DNA from 3 places in the Streptomyces sp. NPDC093984 genome. Region 2 is predicted to be linked to each of the others. Evidence: predicted binding sites of a transcription regulator. Region 2 holds the regulator's gene; each other region holds the start of a gene.

Region 1 (5,574 bases), on a different contig from region 2:
AGGTCGGGCGGGACCTCCGGGCGGCGCCGTACCACGTGGACGTGCCGTCCGACCCGGACGACATGGGCGACGACCTGCTGCGGCTCGTGTTCACCGCCTGCCACCCGGTGTTGTCCGCCGAGTCCCGCATCGCGCTCACCCTGCGGCTGCTCGGCGGACTGACCACGGCCGAGATCGCACGCGCGTTCCTCGTGCCGGAGGCCACCGTCGCGCAGCGCATCGTCCGCGCGAAACGGACGCTCGCGACGAAGGGCGTCGCCTTCGAGGTGCCGTACGGTCCCGAGCGCGAGGCCCGGCTCGGGTCCGTGCTCGAGGTCATCTACCTGGTCTTCAACGAGGGGTACGCGGCCACCGCCGGCGACGACCTGCTGCGCCCCGCCCTGTGCGAGGACGCCCTGCGGCTGGCCCGGGTGCTGGCCGAGCTGATGCCCAAGGAGCCCGAGGTGCACGGGCTGGCCGCACTGCTGGAGTTCCAGGCCTCCCGAACCGCGGCCCGCACCGGGCCGGACGGCGAGCCCGTGCTGCTGAAGGACCAGAACCGGGCGCGCTGGAACCGCCTGCTCATCGCCCGCGGCATCGCCGCCCTCGGCCGCGCCGACGCGGTGGCCGCGGGGGCCCCTGGCCCGTACGTCCTGCAGGCCGCGATCGCCGCCTGCCACGCGCTCGCGTACACGTACGAGGAGACGGACTGGGCTCGTATCGCCACCCTGTACCGTCTGCTGGCCGCCCGCTCCCCCTCACCGGTCGTCGAGCTGAACCGCGCGGTCGCCGTCTCGATGGCGGAGGGACCGGGCCCGGCCCTGGAGATCGTCGACCGGCTGGCCGCTGAACCGGCCCTGCGCGGCTACCACTTGCTGCCGAGCGTCCGCGGAGACCTGCTGGCCCGGCTCGGGCGCGGGGCCGAGGCCCGTGAGGAGTTCGTCCGGGCCGCCGCCCTCGCCCGCAACGAAAGGGAACGGGAGCTGCTCACGGCGCGCGCGGAGGACTGTCGTTAGACGGGGTGCCCCAGAAGCATCGTCGGCGCCCCGGCGACCCGGGTCAGGAACACGGTCACCGCGTTCCGGCCGTGCGGCTTGGGCAGGACCTTGCGGCGCAGTTCCTCCGGTTCGACGGCCGAGCCGCGCTTCTTCACGGTCAGGATCCCGACCTCCCGCTCCCGCAGCAGCGCCTTCAGCCTCTTCACGTTGAAGGGGAGCCGGTCGGTGATCTCGTACGCGGTGGCGTACGGGGAGTCGCGGCGCCCGTCCGCCGTCACATAGGCGATCGTCTCGTCGATCAGGCCGCCGTCCACCTCCTCGGCCACCTCCGCCACCAGGTGGGCGCGGATCACGGCGCCGTCGGGTTCGTAGAGGTAACGGCCGAGGGGACGCACCGCCGGGTCGGGCAGGCCGCGACCGCGCAGCACACGCGGTCCGGGCAGGAGCGTGGCCCGTACCTCCCCCGGTCGCGTGCCGAACCACAGCACCGCCTCCTTCACGTCCCCGCCGTCCGAGATCCACTCGGCCTCCGCCTCGTCGGGCACCGCCTCGTGCGGGATGCCCGGCGCCACCTTCAGGGCGGCGTGCGGCGCCTGCAGGGCCGTGGCCACCGCCCAGGACAGCGGGGGCGAGTACGCCTCCGGGTCGAAGATGCGGCCGCGTCCTCCCCGCCGCGCGGGATCGACGAAGACGGCGTCGTAGGAGGAGACGTCCACCTCGGTGACGTCGGCCTCGCGGACCTCGATCAGGCCGGCGAGGCCCAGCGCGTCGGCGTTCGCGCGCGCCACGGCCGCCGTCAGCGGGTCGCGGTCCACGGCCAGGACTCGGATGCCGGCCCGGGCGAGCGCGATGGCGTCGCCGCCCACGCCGCAGCACAGGTCGGCGACGGAGGTCACCCCGAGGGCCCGGAAGCGCTCGGCGCGGTGGGTGGCGACCGTGGCCCTGGTGGACTGCTCGACGCCGTTCGGGGTGAAGAACATCCGCTGTGCGTCGCCCACGCCGAACTTCGCCGCCGCCCGCTCCCGCAGCCGTGCCTGCGCGAGGGCCGCGGAGACCAGCTCGGCGGGGTGCTCGCGGCGCAGCCGGGTGGCGACGGCCAGCTCCCGCGCCGGGTCGGTGCCGCGCACCTCGTCCAGGAGGGCGCGGCCCTCGGGGGTGAGCAGGGAGGCGAAGGAGAGGTCGTTCACCCGGTCATTGTCGGCCAGTCGGTGGATGGCGTGCGCCGGGTCGCGGTGTCGGCCCGCCATGGCCCCCGGTGGCTGGAAGGATCCGGCACCATGCGACTCGTAGGACAAGATTACAAAAAGTGCGCAAAATGCATTGATGTGCGTGTGCCGCGCTTGACGGGTCCTGGGTCGACGGTCGCGGCCCGCGCGGGCCTCGCCGTCCTGGTCGCCACCGCCCTCGCCGCCGGGTGCACCGGCAGCGAAGGGGTGCACGGCGCGCACGGCCCGCAGGAGCCCTTCAGGCCCCCGGCGGCGCGCGCCCTCGACGAGTACGCCACCAAGTTGCGCGCCGCGTACGCCCAGCGCGTGGCCGCCGCCAAGCGCTGGGGACTGAAGAAGGTGCCGCTGGTCGCGCCCCCGCCGCCGGAGAACAAGCCGGTGATCACCTTCCGCAAGGGCTTCGAGGTGCAGGACGGCGACGACCTGCCGCCGATCTTCACGACCATCCCCACCAAGGACAGGGTCGTCTTCCTCACCATCGACGACGGCGACGAGAAGGACCCGGCGTTCCTGCGGATGATGAGCGACCTGAAGATCCCGTACACGGCGTTCCTCAGTGACTACCTGATCAAGGACGACTACGGGTACTTCCGGAAGATGCGCGACCGTGGCGTCACGCTCAACAACCACACCCTGCACCACCCCTACCTGCCGGGGCTGTCGTACGAGGACCAGCGGCAGGAGATCTGCGGGATGCAGGACGTGATGGAGGAGCAGTTCGGCAGGCGCCCGACCGTCTTCCGGCCGCCGTTCGGGAACTACAACCGGGACACCCTGCGCGCCGCGAAGTCCTGCGGCATCAGATACGCGCCGATCTGGGACGAGGAGGTCTACGTCGACCACTGGGAGTACCGCGAGTGGGACCGGAGCCTGCACCCCGGGGACATCGTGCTGACGCACTTCCGCGGCCGGGCGGACTGGAACGGCACGATGCCCGACGTGATCCGCAGGTTCCTGAAGAAGGTGACCGACGAGGGGTACGCGGTGGCCCGCCTGGAGGACTACCTGTGAGGGCACGGCGGCTGCGCGCGCTGCTGGCGGGGATCCTGGCCGCCGCGGTCCTGGCCGGGACGGCGGGCTGCGCCCAGTCCGTCGACCCCATCGAACGGCTGGGCAAGAAGGCGGCGCAGAGGGTGCGCAGGTCGTACGGTCCGCACGAGGGGGCGTACCGCCACTGGGGGCTCACCGCCCCGCTCGCGCCCGCGCCCAGACCCGCCCGCCCCCTGCCCCGGCACGCCGGTCCGGAGCAGGAACTGCCGGAGGTCCTCGACCGCGTCCCCACCCGCGACAAGGTCGTCTTCCTCACCTACGACGAGGGCGCGGAGCGGGACCCCCGGTTCGTCGAGATGGTCCGGGACCTGCGGCTGCCCATCAGCGTGTTCCTCCCGGACACGGCCGTCGGACCGGTGTACGCGCGACTCGCGCGGCTACGGGCGGCAGGGGCGACCATCCAGAACCGCACCCCGGACCACGCCGGACTGCGCGGCCGGCCCTACGCGGAGCAGCGCGCCCAGATCTGCGCCGGGCGGGACCGGCTGCGCTCCCGCCTGGGCCGGCGGCCCGTTCTGTTGCGCCCGCCCTACGGCAGATACGACCGCACGACCCTCCGGGCCGCGGCGGACTGCGGCATCAAGGCCCTGATCCTGTGGCGTCCGGCGCACGCCTACGGAAGGTCCACGGCCCTCCATCCGGGCGACATCCTCCGCCCCCACGAACCCGGCCGCCCCCTGACCTCCCTGACCACGGAAACGACCCGGGTCCTGCGCCGCCTACAGGCGAGCGGGTTCACGGTGGCCCGCTTGGAGGACTACCTCTGACGGGGGGCCGGGCGGTGGGATCAGCCTGCCCGGCGCTTGAGGACGGGGTGTCGGGCCGTCAGGCCGTCGGGCCGTCGGGCCGTCAGGTCGACAGGGGGTTCGGGCCGTCAGGTCGACAGGGGGTTCGGGGGCGGAGCCCCCAGGGCGGTCACCCCCTCCGGTGAACACCAGGCCCCGGGCAACCGAACTCACCGCGGCGCGCGCCGCGGGCATTGGCACTCCGCTTGACCGAGTGCTAATCGCGGTCATAGTCTCGGCTCTGGCACTCACCACCGGAGAGTGCCAACAAAGCGACGGGCAGGTCCGGCACCCGCGACGACGGATCGACCTGGTCGCCACCTCAGACAGTTAACCCCGTGAGATCTCCGAAGGGGGAGGTCGGATCGTGACGACCGCCAGCTCCAAGGTTGCCATCAAGCCGCTCGAGGACCGCATCGTGGTCCAGCCGCTGGACGCCGAGCAGACCACGGCCTCTGGCCTGGTCATTCCGGACACCGCCAAGGAGAAGCCCCAGGAGGGCGTCGTCCTGGCCGTGGGCCCGGGCCGCTTCGAGGACGGCAACCGCCTTCCGCTCGACGTCAAGGTCGGCGACGTCGTGCTCTACAGCAAGTACGGCGGCACCGAGGTGAAGTACAACAACGAGGAGTACCTCGTTCTCTCGGCCCGCGACGTGCTCGCGATCATCGAGAAGTAGTTCACCCCGAAGCACTCCTGCTTTGAGCTGCGCCCCTGGCCCCCGCGACCGTTAAGAGAAGCCGGGCGCCCGGGGCGCAGTTTCGTTCATCCAGATTTCCGAGAGGGCTCCCGCTGCCATGGCGAAGATCCTGAAGTTCGACGAGGACGCCCGTCGCGCCCTCGAGCGCGGCGTCAACAAGCTGGCCGACACGGTCAAGGTGACCATCGGCCCCAAGGGCCGCAACGTCGTCATCGACAAGAAGTTCGGCGCCCCCACCATCACCAACGACGGCGTCACCATCGCCCGTGAGGTGGAGATCGAGGACCCGTACGAGAACCTCGGCGCCCAGCTGGTCAAGGAGGTGGCGACCAAGACCAACGACATCGCGGGTGACGGCACCACCACCGCCACCGTGCTCGCCCAGGCGCTGGTGCGCGAGGGCCTGCGGAACGTCGCCGCGGGCGCCTCCCCGGCCGCCCTGAAGAAGGGCATCGACGCCGCCGTCAAGGCCGTCTCCGACGACCTGCTGGCCACCGCGCGCCCGATCGAGGAGAAGTCCGACATCGCCGCCGTCGCCGCGCTGTCCGCCCAGGACCAGCAGGTCGGCGAGCTGATCGCCGAGGCGATGGACAAGGTCGGCAAGGACGGTGTCATCACCGTCGAGGAGTCCAACACCTTCGGTCTGGAGCTGGACTTCACCGAGGGCATGGCCTTCGACAAGGGCTACCTGTCGCCGTACTTCGTGACGGACCAGGAGCGCATGGAGGCCGTCCTCGACGACCCGTACATCCTCATCAACCAGGGCAAGATCTCCGCCATCGCGGACCTGCTGCCGCTGCTGGAGAAGGTCATCCAGGCAGGCTCCTCCAAGCCGCTGC
Region 2 (5,574 bases):
CATCCCGTCGGCGGTCTTGTACCCGGCCGCGAGGAACCCCAGGCCACCGGCCTCGGACACGGCGGCGGCGAGCTGCGGCACGGAGGCGCCGCCGGCCATGGGGGCCTGCACGATCGGGTGTGGGAAGAGATCGGTCAGGGTGGACATGACGGCATGTTGTCACGCCCTTCGAACAAGTCCGAATCCACCGGTCCCGTGGCGTGCGCCAGGGGAAACGGCTCCGGTCCCCCCGACGCCGGGTGGTATCCCGACGCCGGGCGCCCAAGACCGCTCACCGTCCGTTGAACGCGTCCTTCAACCGCGAGAACAGGCCCTGCTGCCCCGGCTGACCGTGCCTCCCGGGGGCCAACCCCCGGCCCCCCGGCCGACCCCAGCACTCACCTCACCGTCCGTTGAACGCGTCCTTCAACCGCGAGAACAACCCCTGCTGCCCGGGCTGGAACTGCCCCTGTGGCCGTTCCTCGCCGCGCAGCTTCGCCAGTTCGCGCAGCAGTCGCTCCTGCTCCGGGTCCAGCTTGGTGGGCGTCTGGACCTCGACGTGGACGACCAGGTCGCCCCGGCCGCCGCCGCGCAGATGCGTGACACCGCGGTTGTGCAGCGGGATCGACTGCCCGGACTGCGTACCGGGACGGATGTCGACGTCCTCGAGGCCGTCCAGCGTCTCCAGCGGCACCTTCGTGCCGAGGGCCGCCGCCGTCATCGGGATGGTGACCGTGCAGTGCAGGTCGTCGCCGCGGCGCTGGAACATCGGGTGCGGCAGCTCGTGGATCTCGACGTAGAGGTCACCGGCGGGACCGCCGCCGGGGCCGACCTCACCCTCGCCCGCGAGCTGGATCCGTGTGCCGTTGTCGACACCGGCCGGGATCTTCACGGTGAGCGTCCGCCGCGAGCGCACCCGCCCGTCACCGGCGCACTCCGGGCACGGGTTCGGGACGATCGTGCCGAAGCCCTGGCACTGCGGGCAGGGCCGGGAGGTCATGACCTGGCCCAGGAAGGACCGGGTGACCTGCGAGACCTCACCGCGGCCACGGCACATGTCACACGTCTGCGCCGATGTACCGGGCGCCGCGCCCTCGCCGTTGCAGGTGTTGCAGACGACGGCCGTGTCGACCTGGATGTCCTTCGTCGTGCCGAAGGCCGCCTCGTCCAGCTCGACCTCGAGCCGGATCATCGCGTCCTGGCCCCGGCGGGTGCGCGAGCGCGGACCGCGCTGCGACGCCGTACCGAAGAACGCGTCCATGATGTCGGAGAAGTTCCCGAAGCCGCCCGCACCGAAGCCGCCCGCGCCGGCGCCGCCCGACTGGGACAGCGGGTCGCCGCCGAGGTCGTAGACCTGCTTCTTCTGCGGGTCCGAGAGCACCTCGTACGCGGCGTTGATCTCCTTGAACCGCTCCTGCGTCTTCGGATCGGGATTGACGTCCGGGTGCAGCTCGCGGGCGAGCCGGCGGAACGCCTTCTTGATCTCTTCCTGCGACGCGTCGCGGCGCACGCCGAGTACGGCGTAGTAGTCCGTGGCCACTTACGACTCCGCCAGGATCTGTCCGACGTACCGTGCCACCGCTCGTACCGCTCCCATCGTTCCCGGGTAATCCATGCGGGTCGGTCCGACCACGCCGAGTTTCGCTACTGCCTCGCCGCCCGAACCGTAGCCCACGGAGACGATGGACGTGGAGTTGAGTCCTTCGTGCGCGTTCTCATGGCCGATACGTACCCGCATGGCCGGATCCTTCGCCTCACCCAGCAACTTGAGGAGCACGACCTGCTCCTCCAGCGCCTCCAGCACGGGGCGGATGGTGAGAGGGAAGTCATGCGCGAAGCGGGTCAGGTTCGCGGTGCCGCCGATCATCAGCCGCTCCTCGGTCTCCTCCACCAGCGTCTCGAGGAGGGTGGAGAGCACCGTCGAGACCGTGCCGCGGTCCTCCGGCTCCTCGAACGCCTCGGGCAGATCCTGCACGAGTTGCGGGACGTCCGCGAAGCGGCGGCCGGCGACCCGGCTGTTGAGCCGCGCGCGCAGGTCCGCGAGCGACGTCTCGCCGAACGGCGCCGGGCAGTCGATCATGCGCTGCTCCACCCGGCCGGTGTCCGTGATCAGCACGAGCATCACACGCGCGGGTGCCATCGACAGCAGCTCCACATGGCGCACGGTCGAACGCGTCAGCGACGGGTACTGCACCACGGCGACCTGCCGGGTGAGCTGTGCGAGCAGCCGCACCGTGCGCGCCACCACGTCGTCGAGGTCGACGGCGCCCTCCAGGAAGTTCTGGATCGCGCGGCGCTCGGGCGGGCTCATCGGCTTCACGGCCGCGAGCTTGTCGACGAAGAGGCGGTAGCCCTTGTCCGTGGGAATGCGTCCTGCGCTGGTGTGCGGCTGGGCGATGTACCCCTCGTCCTCCAGCGCGGCCATGTCGTTGCGGACGGTGGCCGGGGAGACGCCGAGGTTGTGCCGCTCGGTGAGGGCCTTGGAACCCACCGGCTCTTCGGTGCCGACGTAGTCCTGGACGATGGCGCGCAGCACCTCGAGCCTGCGTTCACTGAGCATCGCGCACACCTCCAGCGGTCATGTCCCCTTGGCGCTTCCCCTGGCACTCTGCACTTGCGAGTGCCAGCATTCCCCGGCCCAGTGTACGGCTGTCGGGTACACACCCGGCAAGGGCGGGCGCCGGTGCCGTACCGAGGTGTACCGACCTGTACCGGCCTGTCCTGCCGGGTAGGGCGCCTGCGGATAGCGTCGCCGTATGACGGTGTTGTGGGAAGGGTCGGGGTGGGAGGCGCTCGGCGCGCGCGTGGGGCGGGCCAGGCTTCCGGTCTGGGACTGCACGGCCGGGCTGGTGGTGGGCGACAGCGCGGCGCTGCTGGTCGACGCCGGATCGAGCGTGGCCGAGGGAGCGCGCTTGCGCGGCGATGCGGAGCGGCTGCTGGAGCCGCTCGGCGGAGACCGTCGTGTGACGCATCTCGCGCTCACCCATCCGCACTTCGACCATGTCTTCGGGGCGGCGGCGTTCGCGGGCGCGGAGGTGTTCGGGGCGGTGGGCATCGACAGGGTGCTCGCGTACGGACGGGGGGAGCTGGTCGCGGACGCGGTGCGCAACGGTCTGGATCCGGCGGAGGCGGCCGAGGCGGCGGACGCACTGGTCCGCCCGCGCCACCAGGTCTCCGGCGAGTGGACGCTGGACCTGGGCGGGGTCCAGGTGCTGCTGGCGAATGTGGGCCCGGGCCACACGGCCCATGACCTGGTGGTGTTCGTCCCCGGGGACCCGGAAGCGGTGTTCTGCGGGGACCTGGTGGAGGAGTCCGGCGAACCGCAGGCGGGCCCGGACGCGATCCCCTCGCACTGGCCGGCGGCCCTGGACCGGCTGCTGGAGCTGGGCGGGGAGGACGCGGTGTACGTGCCGGGGCACGGGGCGGTGGTGGACGCGGGGTTCGTACGGGCCCAGCGGGACGAACTTGCGGCCCGTTTCGGCGTGTCGTAGCGACTTCCGGCGTGTCGTGCGACCTCGCGGACGCCTTCTCCTATCGTCATCCGAATGCGCCAGTACTCTCCGGATCTCACCCCTCCGTGGAAGAAGCCGAAGCCCGTCCCGGAGGTCCCGGCGGACCCCGGCCTGGTGGTGGAGGAGCCGCGCACGGGGTTCTGCGGCGCGGTGATCCGCTGCGAGGCGGGCACGGTGACGCTGGAGGACCGCTTCGGCAAGCACCGGGTGTTCCCGCTGGAGCCTGGGGGCTTCCTGCTGGAGGGCCGGACGGTGACGCTTGTCCGTCCCAAGGCCGCCGTGCAGCGCCCCACGCGTACGGCGTCGGGGTCGGTCGCCGTTCCGGGAGCGCGCGCGAGGGTGGCCCGGGCCGGCCGTATCTACGTCGAGGGCCGTCACGACGCGGAACTGGTGGAGAAGGTCTGGGGCGACGACCTGCGCATCGAGGGCGTGGTGGTGGAGTACCTGGAGGGCGTCGACGACCTGCCGTCGATCGTCGAGTCCTTCGCCCCGGGCCCGGACGCGCGTCTCGGTGTCCTGGTGGACCACCTGGTCCCCGGCACGAAGGAGTGGCGGATCGCGCAGTCGGTGACGAGCGAGCACGCGCTGGTGGTCGGGCACCCGTACATCGACATCTGGGAGGCTGTGAAGCCGGCGTCGCTGGGTATCGCGGCGTGGCCGACGGTGCCGCGGGGGCAGGACTGGAAGACGGGGGTGTGCCGGGCCCTGGGCTGGCCGTCGGACAATACCGGCGCGGTGTGGCAGGCGATCCTGAAGCGGGTGGGGTCTTACAGGGACCTGGAGCCGGAGTTGCTGGGGCGGGTGGAGGAGTTGATCGACTTCGTTACGGCCGGTTGTGGGGCTTGATGCCCTTGTAGGTGCCGAACTCGGTGGTGTCCAGCTCGATGCCGAGCGGCTTCAGCGGCACCGGCGCCCCGAACTTGGTCACCCGTTGCAACTGGTAGTCAGCTTCCTCGCCGGTGCCCGTCGGCTCGGTGAGCAGGACACAGTGCCCCACGATCGGGTCGATGATCAGGTAAATAGGCACGCCGCCCGCGGCGTAGATCGAACGCTTGACGTCGTAGTCACGCTCGACACTGGTCTTGGACACGACCTCGACGACCATGCTGATCAGCTTCGACGGCATCAACTGCCCCGCACGCGGTCCGACGCCCCTCTCCACCAGTACGAGGTCCGGCAAGGGTTCACTGGTTTCTTGCAGGATGGCGACGGCCACCGTCTGCAGCCTCCTCCAATTCCGGCGCGGGAACTGGTCGAGAACCGCTTCGACGATGTCGATGTGCACCAGATCCGGCGCCGCCATCATCACGATTTCCCCCCGGAGGAGTTCGGCCTTGTATCCCTCGGGAACCTCGAGGTTCTCGAAGAACTCCACGACATCGGTGGTCATCGGTCGGTCGTCCACAGCGGTCATCTCCGCAGCCCTCCGGTTTCCGCCACCGTCAAGAACGGCAGCAGCGTACGAACCAGGTTAGGGACCGAACCGGCGTTCCGCACCGATTCACCCACCGGAGTGATCAGTCCACCAGGTCCCGCACCACCGCATCCGCCAGCAACCGCCCCCGCAGCGTGAGCACGGCCCGCCCCTCCTCATACAGATCGGGCTTCAGCAGCCCCTCCCCCAGCGCCCGCCGGGAAGCCGCGAGCCCCTCCTCCTTCAGCAGAGCCAACGGCACCCCCTCCCGAAGCCGCAGCTCCAGCAGGATCCGCTCGACCCGGCGGTCCTCCTCCGACAGGACCTCACGCCCGGCTCCGGGAGACCGCCCGGCCGCCAGGGCCGCCGCGTACGCCCCCGGGTGCTTCACGTTCCACCAGCGCACGCCGCCCACGTGGCTGTGGGCGCCCGGGCCCGCGCCCCACCAGTCCGCGCCCCGCCAGTACAGCTCGTTGTGCAGGCAGCGGCCGGCGGTGGACGTGGCCCAGTTCGAGACCTCGTACCAGTCGTAGCCCGCCGACCCCAGCACCTCGTCCGCGATCAGATAGCGGTCCGCGTGCACGTCGTCGTCCGTCATCGGGATCTCGCCCCGGCGGATGCGGCGGGCGAGCTGCGTGCCCTCCTCCACGATCAGCGCGTACGCCGAGA
Region 3 (5,574 bases), on a different contig from region 2:
TTGTTGCAGCTTCTGAAGCAACGGCCTATGCGCCGGCCCACATTCCCGGCCGGGTGGGACGCCCGCGTGATCCAGGACACGCCCGAGGGCGGCACCCCCTGCCACAGACAGGGAGTGCCGCCCTCGTACGGAAGGACTGGTACCGATCCTCGGAAGGATCAGAAGTCCATGTCACCGCCCGGCATGCCGCCACCGGCGGGCGCGGCGGCCTTCTCCGGCTTGTCGGCGATGACGGCCTCGGTGGTGAGGAACAGCGCGGCGATGGAGGCGGCGTTCTGCAGCGCGGAACGGGTCACCTTCGCCGGGTCGATGATGCCCTCGGCGATCATGTCCACGTACTCACCGGTCGCGGCGTTCAGGCCGTGGCCCGGGGTGAGGTTGCGGACCTTCTCCACCACGACGCCGCCCTCGAGGCCGGCGTTGACGGCGATCTGGGTCAGCGGGGCGGTCAGGGCCTTGCGGACGATCTCGGCGCCGACGGCCTCGTCACCGTCGAGGTCCAGCTTCTCGAAGGAGTTCTGCGCCGCCTGTACCAGGGCCACGCCACCACCGGCGACGATGCCCTCCTCGACGGCCGCCTTCGCGTTGCGGACGGCGTCCTCGATGCGGTGCTTGCGCTCCTTGAGCTCCACCTCGGTGGCGGCACCGGCCTTGATGACCGCGACACCGCCGGCGAGCTTCGCCAGGCGCTCCTGCAGCTTCTCGCGGTCGTAGTCGGAGTCGCTGTTCTCGATCTCGGCGCGGATCTGGTTGACCCGGCCCTGCACCTGGTCGGCGGAGCCGGCACCGTCGACGATCGTGGTCTCGTCCTTGGTGATGACGACCTTGCGGGCGCGGCCCAGGAGGTCCAGGGTCGCGTTCTCCAGCTTGAGGCCGACCTCCTCGGAGATGACCTCGCCGCCCGTGAGGATGGCGATGTCGCCGAGCATGGCCTTGCGGCGGTCGCCGAAGCCCGGGGCCTTGACGGCGACGGACTTGAAGGTGCCGCGGATCTTGTTGACGACCAGGGTCGACAGGGCCTCGCCCTCGACGTCCTCGGCGATGATCAGCAGCGGCTTGCCCGACTGCATGACCTTCTCGAGGAGCGGGAGCAGGTCCTTGACCGAGGAGATCTTGGAGTTGGCGATCAGGATGTAGGGGTCGTCGAGGACGGCCTCCATACGCTCCATGTCGGTGGCGAAGTACGCCGAGATGTAGCCCTTGTCGAAGCGCATGCCCTCGGTGAGCTCGAGCTCCAGACCGAAGGTCTGCGACTCCTCGACGGTGATGACGCCTTCCTTGCCGACCTTGTCCATGGCCTCGGCGATCAGCTCGCCGATCTGGGTGTCGGCGGCGGAGATGGAGGCCGTGGAGGCGATCTGCTCCTTGGTCTCGACGTCCTTGGCCTGCTCGAGCAGGGCGGCGGAGACGGCCTCGACGGCCTTCTCGATACCGCGCTTCAGGCCCATCGGGTTGGCACCGGCGGCCACGTTGCGCAGGCCCTCGCGGACCAGCGCCTGGGCGAGCACGGTCGCGGTGGTCGTACCGTCACCGGCGACGTCGTCCGTCTTCTTGGCGACTTCCTTGACCAGCTCGGCGCCGATCTTCTCGTACGGGTCCTCGAGCTCGATCTCCTTGGCGATGGAGACACCATCGTTGGTGATCGTGGGGGCGCCCCACTTCTTCTCGAGGACGACGTTGCGGCCCTTGGGGCCGAGCGTCACCTTCACGGCGTCCGCGAGCTGGTTCATGCCGCGCTCGAGGCCGCGCCGCGCCTCCTCGTCGAACGCGATGATCTTGGCCATGTGAAGTGGTCCCTCCAGGACTGGGGGTGATTCCTTCGGACCGCGCCCGCGCCCGCGACGGACGGCCCCGGCCGGAGGTTCCTTGCCCCACCCGGCCCGCGGCCTCACCGACCCGGTCCTTCTGTTGTCACTCTCACCTTCAGAGTGCTAACGCCAATGATTAGCACTCGCCCCGTCCGAGTGCAAGGCGCGCCCGCGGAGCGGGCTCGTTGGGGGGTGGTGGTCGGGTGACGGGCGGGCGCAAGCGGCTCTCGGGGACCGGGGGTGAACTCGGGAGCATGATCCGCAGGTGGACGCCGCCGCGCGCCCCCGGGGACCACGGCCGGACACGACCGAGGGGCCCGTACCCCGGACGGGATACGAGCCCCTCGACACGTCGAACAGTTCAGCGTCGGCGCGTAACTTCAGCCGGCCAGGCGAACCATGTCCGCCTGCGGCCCCTTCTGACCCTGCGAGATCTCGAACTCGACCCGCTGGCCCTCCTCAAGGGTGCGGTAGCCGTCCATCTGGATCGCGCTGTAGTGGACGAAGACGTCCGCACCACCGTCGACCGCGATGAAGCCGTACCCCTTCTCCGCGTTGAACCACTTGACGGTGCCCTGAGCCATGCCTAACTCCCCTATTACTGGCCCTTGCACAGATCCACACTTCGCGGATCCGGGTCAGACCTCACCCCCCAACGGTTGGGGGCGTGCGCCGGAACGCGTCGACCGCGGCTGAATGTATCTGTCCAACTGCCGTCTGCAACAGGTCAATCGGACGAGAATTCGGGGTCCGACCGGTCGGGAATGTACGGAGAATTCACCCGAATTCAGGGCAAGTCGGGCCGGGTAAAGGGAATGAATGGCGCAAAAGCCCTGCACAGTTTGGCTGCTTCTTGTCGGGCCCGCGGCAGGTGATCGCGGGCCCGGAAGGGGAGTCCGGGAGCGCGTTCCCCAACTGTACCCCGCTCAACCATGCAGAATTGCCCCCTCCGTTTCTCTCACGGAGAGGGCAATTCGATGAACTCTCGGTTACCTGCGTTACCGAGGGTAATGATCAGGCGTCCGAACGACCGTCAGCCGCCCGCGACCGCCGGGATGATGGAGACGCCCGCGCCGTCCGGGGTGGCGGTCTGAAGACCCTGCTCGAAGCGGACGTCGTCGTCGTTCACGTAGACGTTGACGAAGCGCCGCAGCTTGCCCTGGTCGTCCAGGACGCGGGCGGCGATGCCGGTGTGGTTCTTCTCCAGGTCGGCGATGACCTCGGCGAGGGTCGCGCCCTCGGCGGTGACCTCGGCCTGGCCGCCCGTGTAGGTGCGCAGGATGGTGGGGATGCGGACGGTGACGCTCATCGGGGGATGACCTCCGGTCGGGGTACGGCTGGTGGGTTGTGGCGGGCGGAGGGTCAGACGAGACCGGCCTCGCGGAAGGACTCGAGGGTAGGACGGATCGTCGCGGTCAGCCCCGTGCCGGCCACCGCGTCCAGCGTCTTCAGACCGTCCCCGGTGTTGAGGACGACCGTCGTCTTCGCCGGGTCGAGGACACCGTTCTCGATCAGCTTGCGCGTGACGCCGACGGTCACGCCACCCGCCGTCTCGGCGAAGATGCCCTCGGTGCGCGCCAGCAGCTTGATGGCGTCCACGATCTGCTCGTCCGTCACGTCCTCCACGGCGCCGCCCGTGCGGCGGGCGATGTCCAGGACGTACGGGCCGTCGGCCGGGTTGCCGATCGCCAGCGACTTGGCGATCGTGTTCGGCTTCTGCGGCCGTACGACGTCGTGGCCCGCCTTGTACGCCGTCGACACCGGCGAGCAGCCCTCGGCCTGCGCGCCGAAGATCTTGTACGGCTTGTCCTCGACGAGCCCGAGCTTGATCAGCTCCTGCAGGCCCTTGTCGATCTTCGTCAGCTGCGAGCCGGAGGCGATCGGCACCACGATCTGGTCCGGCAGCTCCCAGCCGAGCTGCTCCGCGATCTCGTACGCCAGGGTCTTGGAGCCCTCCGCGTAGTACGGCCGCAGGTTGACGTTGACGAAGCCCCAGCCCTCGCCCGCCGGGTCGCCGATCAGCTCGGAGCAGAAGCGGTTCACGTCGTCGTAGTTGCCCTCGATGCCGACGAGCTCGCCGCCGTAGATCGCGGCCATGACGACCTTGCCCTGCTCCAGGTCGTGCGGGATGAACACGCAGGAGCGGAAGCCGGCGCGGGCCGCCGCGGCGCCGACCGCGCCCGCGAGGTTGCCGGTGGAGGAGCACGACAGGGTGGTGAAGCCGAAGACGCGCGCCGCCTCCAGCGCCTGGGCGACCACGCGGTCCTTGAAGGAGTGCGTCGGGTTACCGGAGTCGTCCTTCACATACAACCCGCCGGTGACTCCCAGCTCGCGCGCCAGGTTGTCGGCCTTGACGAGCTTGGTCCAGCCCGGGTTGAGGTTCGGCTTGTCGGCGACGTCCGCCGGGACCGGCAGCAGCGGCGCATAGCGCCAGATGTTCGCGGGGCCCGCCTCGATGCGCTTCCGCAGCTCCTCGCTGTCGTAGCCCGAGAAGTCGTAGGCGACCTCCAGCGGGCCGAAACACTCCTCGCAGGCGAAGACCGGGCCGAGCGGCACCCGGTGGCCGCACTCGCGGCAGGACAGCGCCGCGGCGGGGCCGAGGTTCACGGAGTCGGTGGTGCTTGCAACTGTCTGCACAGCCATGTCAGGCGAGGCCCTTTCTCCTCATCTTCCCCACGACGCACCTCGCCGTGAGACGGAATTGGCACCTTCCCTAGCCGGGAGCCCCGCCTGCGAAGACGAGAGCCGACTGGAGGGTTGCCGGGGCTTCACCGGGCCGTGTCCCTCTGCCCCTCTGGATGAGCTGTATGTGGTTGTTTCGCCGGTGCGGGCCGGGGGTGGACCCCGACATGCGATGGTCACCGGCGTTGTTCAAGACTGTAACCGACGGCCGGGAGAGTTGAGATAGTCGTCCGAACCGCGAGATGGATCACAAGAGAGACCGTTCGACCGTCCCCGACTCACCCCCCACCCCGTACGAACGTGAGGAGCCGCAGACTGTGCTGGAAGAAGTCGAGCGCTGGCTGAGCACCCGCTCCTGGTCCGTCACCGATCGCCCGCTCCACCAGATCATGGCCGCCAAACGAGCCTCGGGCTCCTCGGTCAGCGTCGTGCTGCCCGCGCTCAACGAGGAGGAGACGGTCGGCGAGATCGTCTCCGTCATCCGCCACGACCTCGTGCGGCAGGTTCCGCTGGTCGACGAGATCGTCGTCGTCGACTCCGGCTCCACCGACCGCACGTCCGAGGTCGCCGCCGCGGCCGGCGCGAGGGTGGTGCACCGCGACACGATCCTGCCGCGCATACCGGCCGTGCCCGGCAAGGGCGAGGTGCTGTGGCGCTCCCTGCTCGTCACCGGAGGGGACATCGTCTGCTTCGTCGACGCGGACCTGAAGGAGTTCTCCTCCGACTTCGTGACCGGGGTCGTGGGCCCGCTGCTCACCGACCCGGACGTGCACCTGGTGAAGGCGATGTACGACCGGCCGCTAGGCACCGAGCCGGATGCGCTTGCCTCCGGCATCGAGTCGGATTCGCTCGCCTCCGGCACCGAGCCGGATGCGCCTGCCTCCCGCAAGACGGCGGGACAGGGCGGCCGGGTCACGGAACTGATGGCGCGCCCGCTGCTCAACATGCACTGGCCGCAGCTCGCCGGATTCGTCCAGCCGCTCGGCGGCGAGTACGCGGCCCGCCGCTCCCTGCTGGAACGGCTCCCCTTCCCGGTCGGGTACGGCGTCGAGCTCGGCATGCTGGTGGACGCGCTGCACCTGGT

The links. The regulator HrcA, encoded in region 2, represses chaperone genes, less so after heat shock. The targets are predictions, from matches to a motif close to TTNGCACTCNGNNNNNCNGAGTGCNAA.
Region 1: groES (co-chaperone GroES) is a predicted target of HrcA. The motif match lies at 4,233-4,259, and genes of this name have one in related genera.
Region 3: groL (chaperonin GroEL) is a predicted target of HrcA. The motif match lies at 1,945-1,971, and genes of this name have one in related genera.

What each region holds. Positions count from the first base shown of each region.
Region 1 is NZ_JBIWIM010000002.1:265,402-270,975, forward strand. Features, by position in the region: gene ACIRC0_RS09090 (RNA polymerase sigma factor) at 1-995, shown strand, start outside; gene ACIRC0_RS09095 (methyltransferase domain-containing protein) at 992-2,224, opposite strand; gene ACIRC0_RS09100 (polysaccharide deacetylase family protein) at 2,255-3,214, shown strand; gene ACIRC0_RS09105 (polysaccharide deacetylase family protein) at 3,211-4,020, shown strand; gene groES (co-chaperone GroES) at 4,406-4,714, shown strand; gene groL (chaperonin GroEL) at 4,833-5,574, shown strand, end outside.
Region 2 is NZ_JBIWIM010000003.1:802,129-807,702, forward strand. Features, by position in the region: gene ACIRC0_RS15805 (nitronate monooxygenase) at 1-147, opposite strand, end outside; gene dnaJ (molecular chaperone DnaJ) at 383-1,519, opposite strand; gene hrcA (heat-inducible transcriptional repressor HrcA) at 1,520-2,539, opposite strand; gene ACIRC0_RS15820 (MBL fold metallo-hydrolase) at 2,736-3,470, shown strand; gene ACIRC0_RS15825 (DUF3097 domain-containing protein) at 3,525-4,337, shown strand; gene ACIRC0_RS15830 (Uma2 family endonuclease) at 4,315-4,905, opposite strand; gene hemW (radical SAM family heme chaperone HemW) at 5,009-5,574, opposite strand, start outside.
Region 3 is NZ_JBIWIM010000008.1:150,897-156,470, reverse strand. Features, by position in the region: gene groL (chaperonin GroEL) at 159-1,784, opposite strand; gene ACIRC0_RS27495 (cold-shock protein) at 2,189-2,392, opposite strand; gene ACIRC0_RS27490 (MoaD/ThiS family protein) at 2,842-3,117, opposite strand; gene thrC (threonine synthase) at 3,171-4,451, opposite strand; SAM riboswitch class I at 4,470-4,613, opposite strand; gene ACIRC0_RS27480 (glucosyl-3-phosphoglycerate synthase) at 4,808-5,574, shown strand, end outside.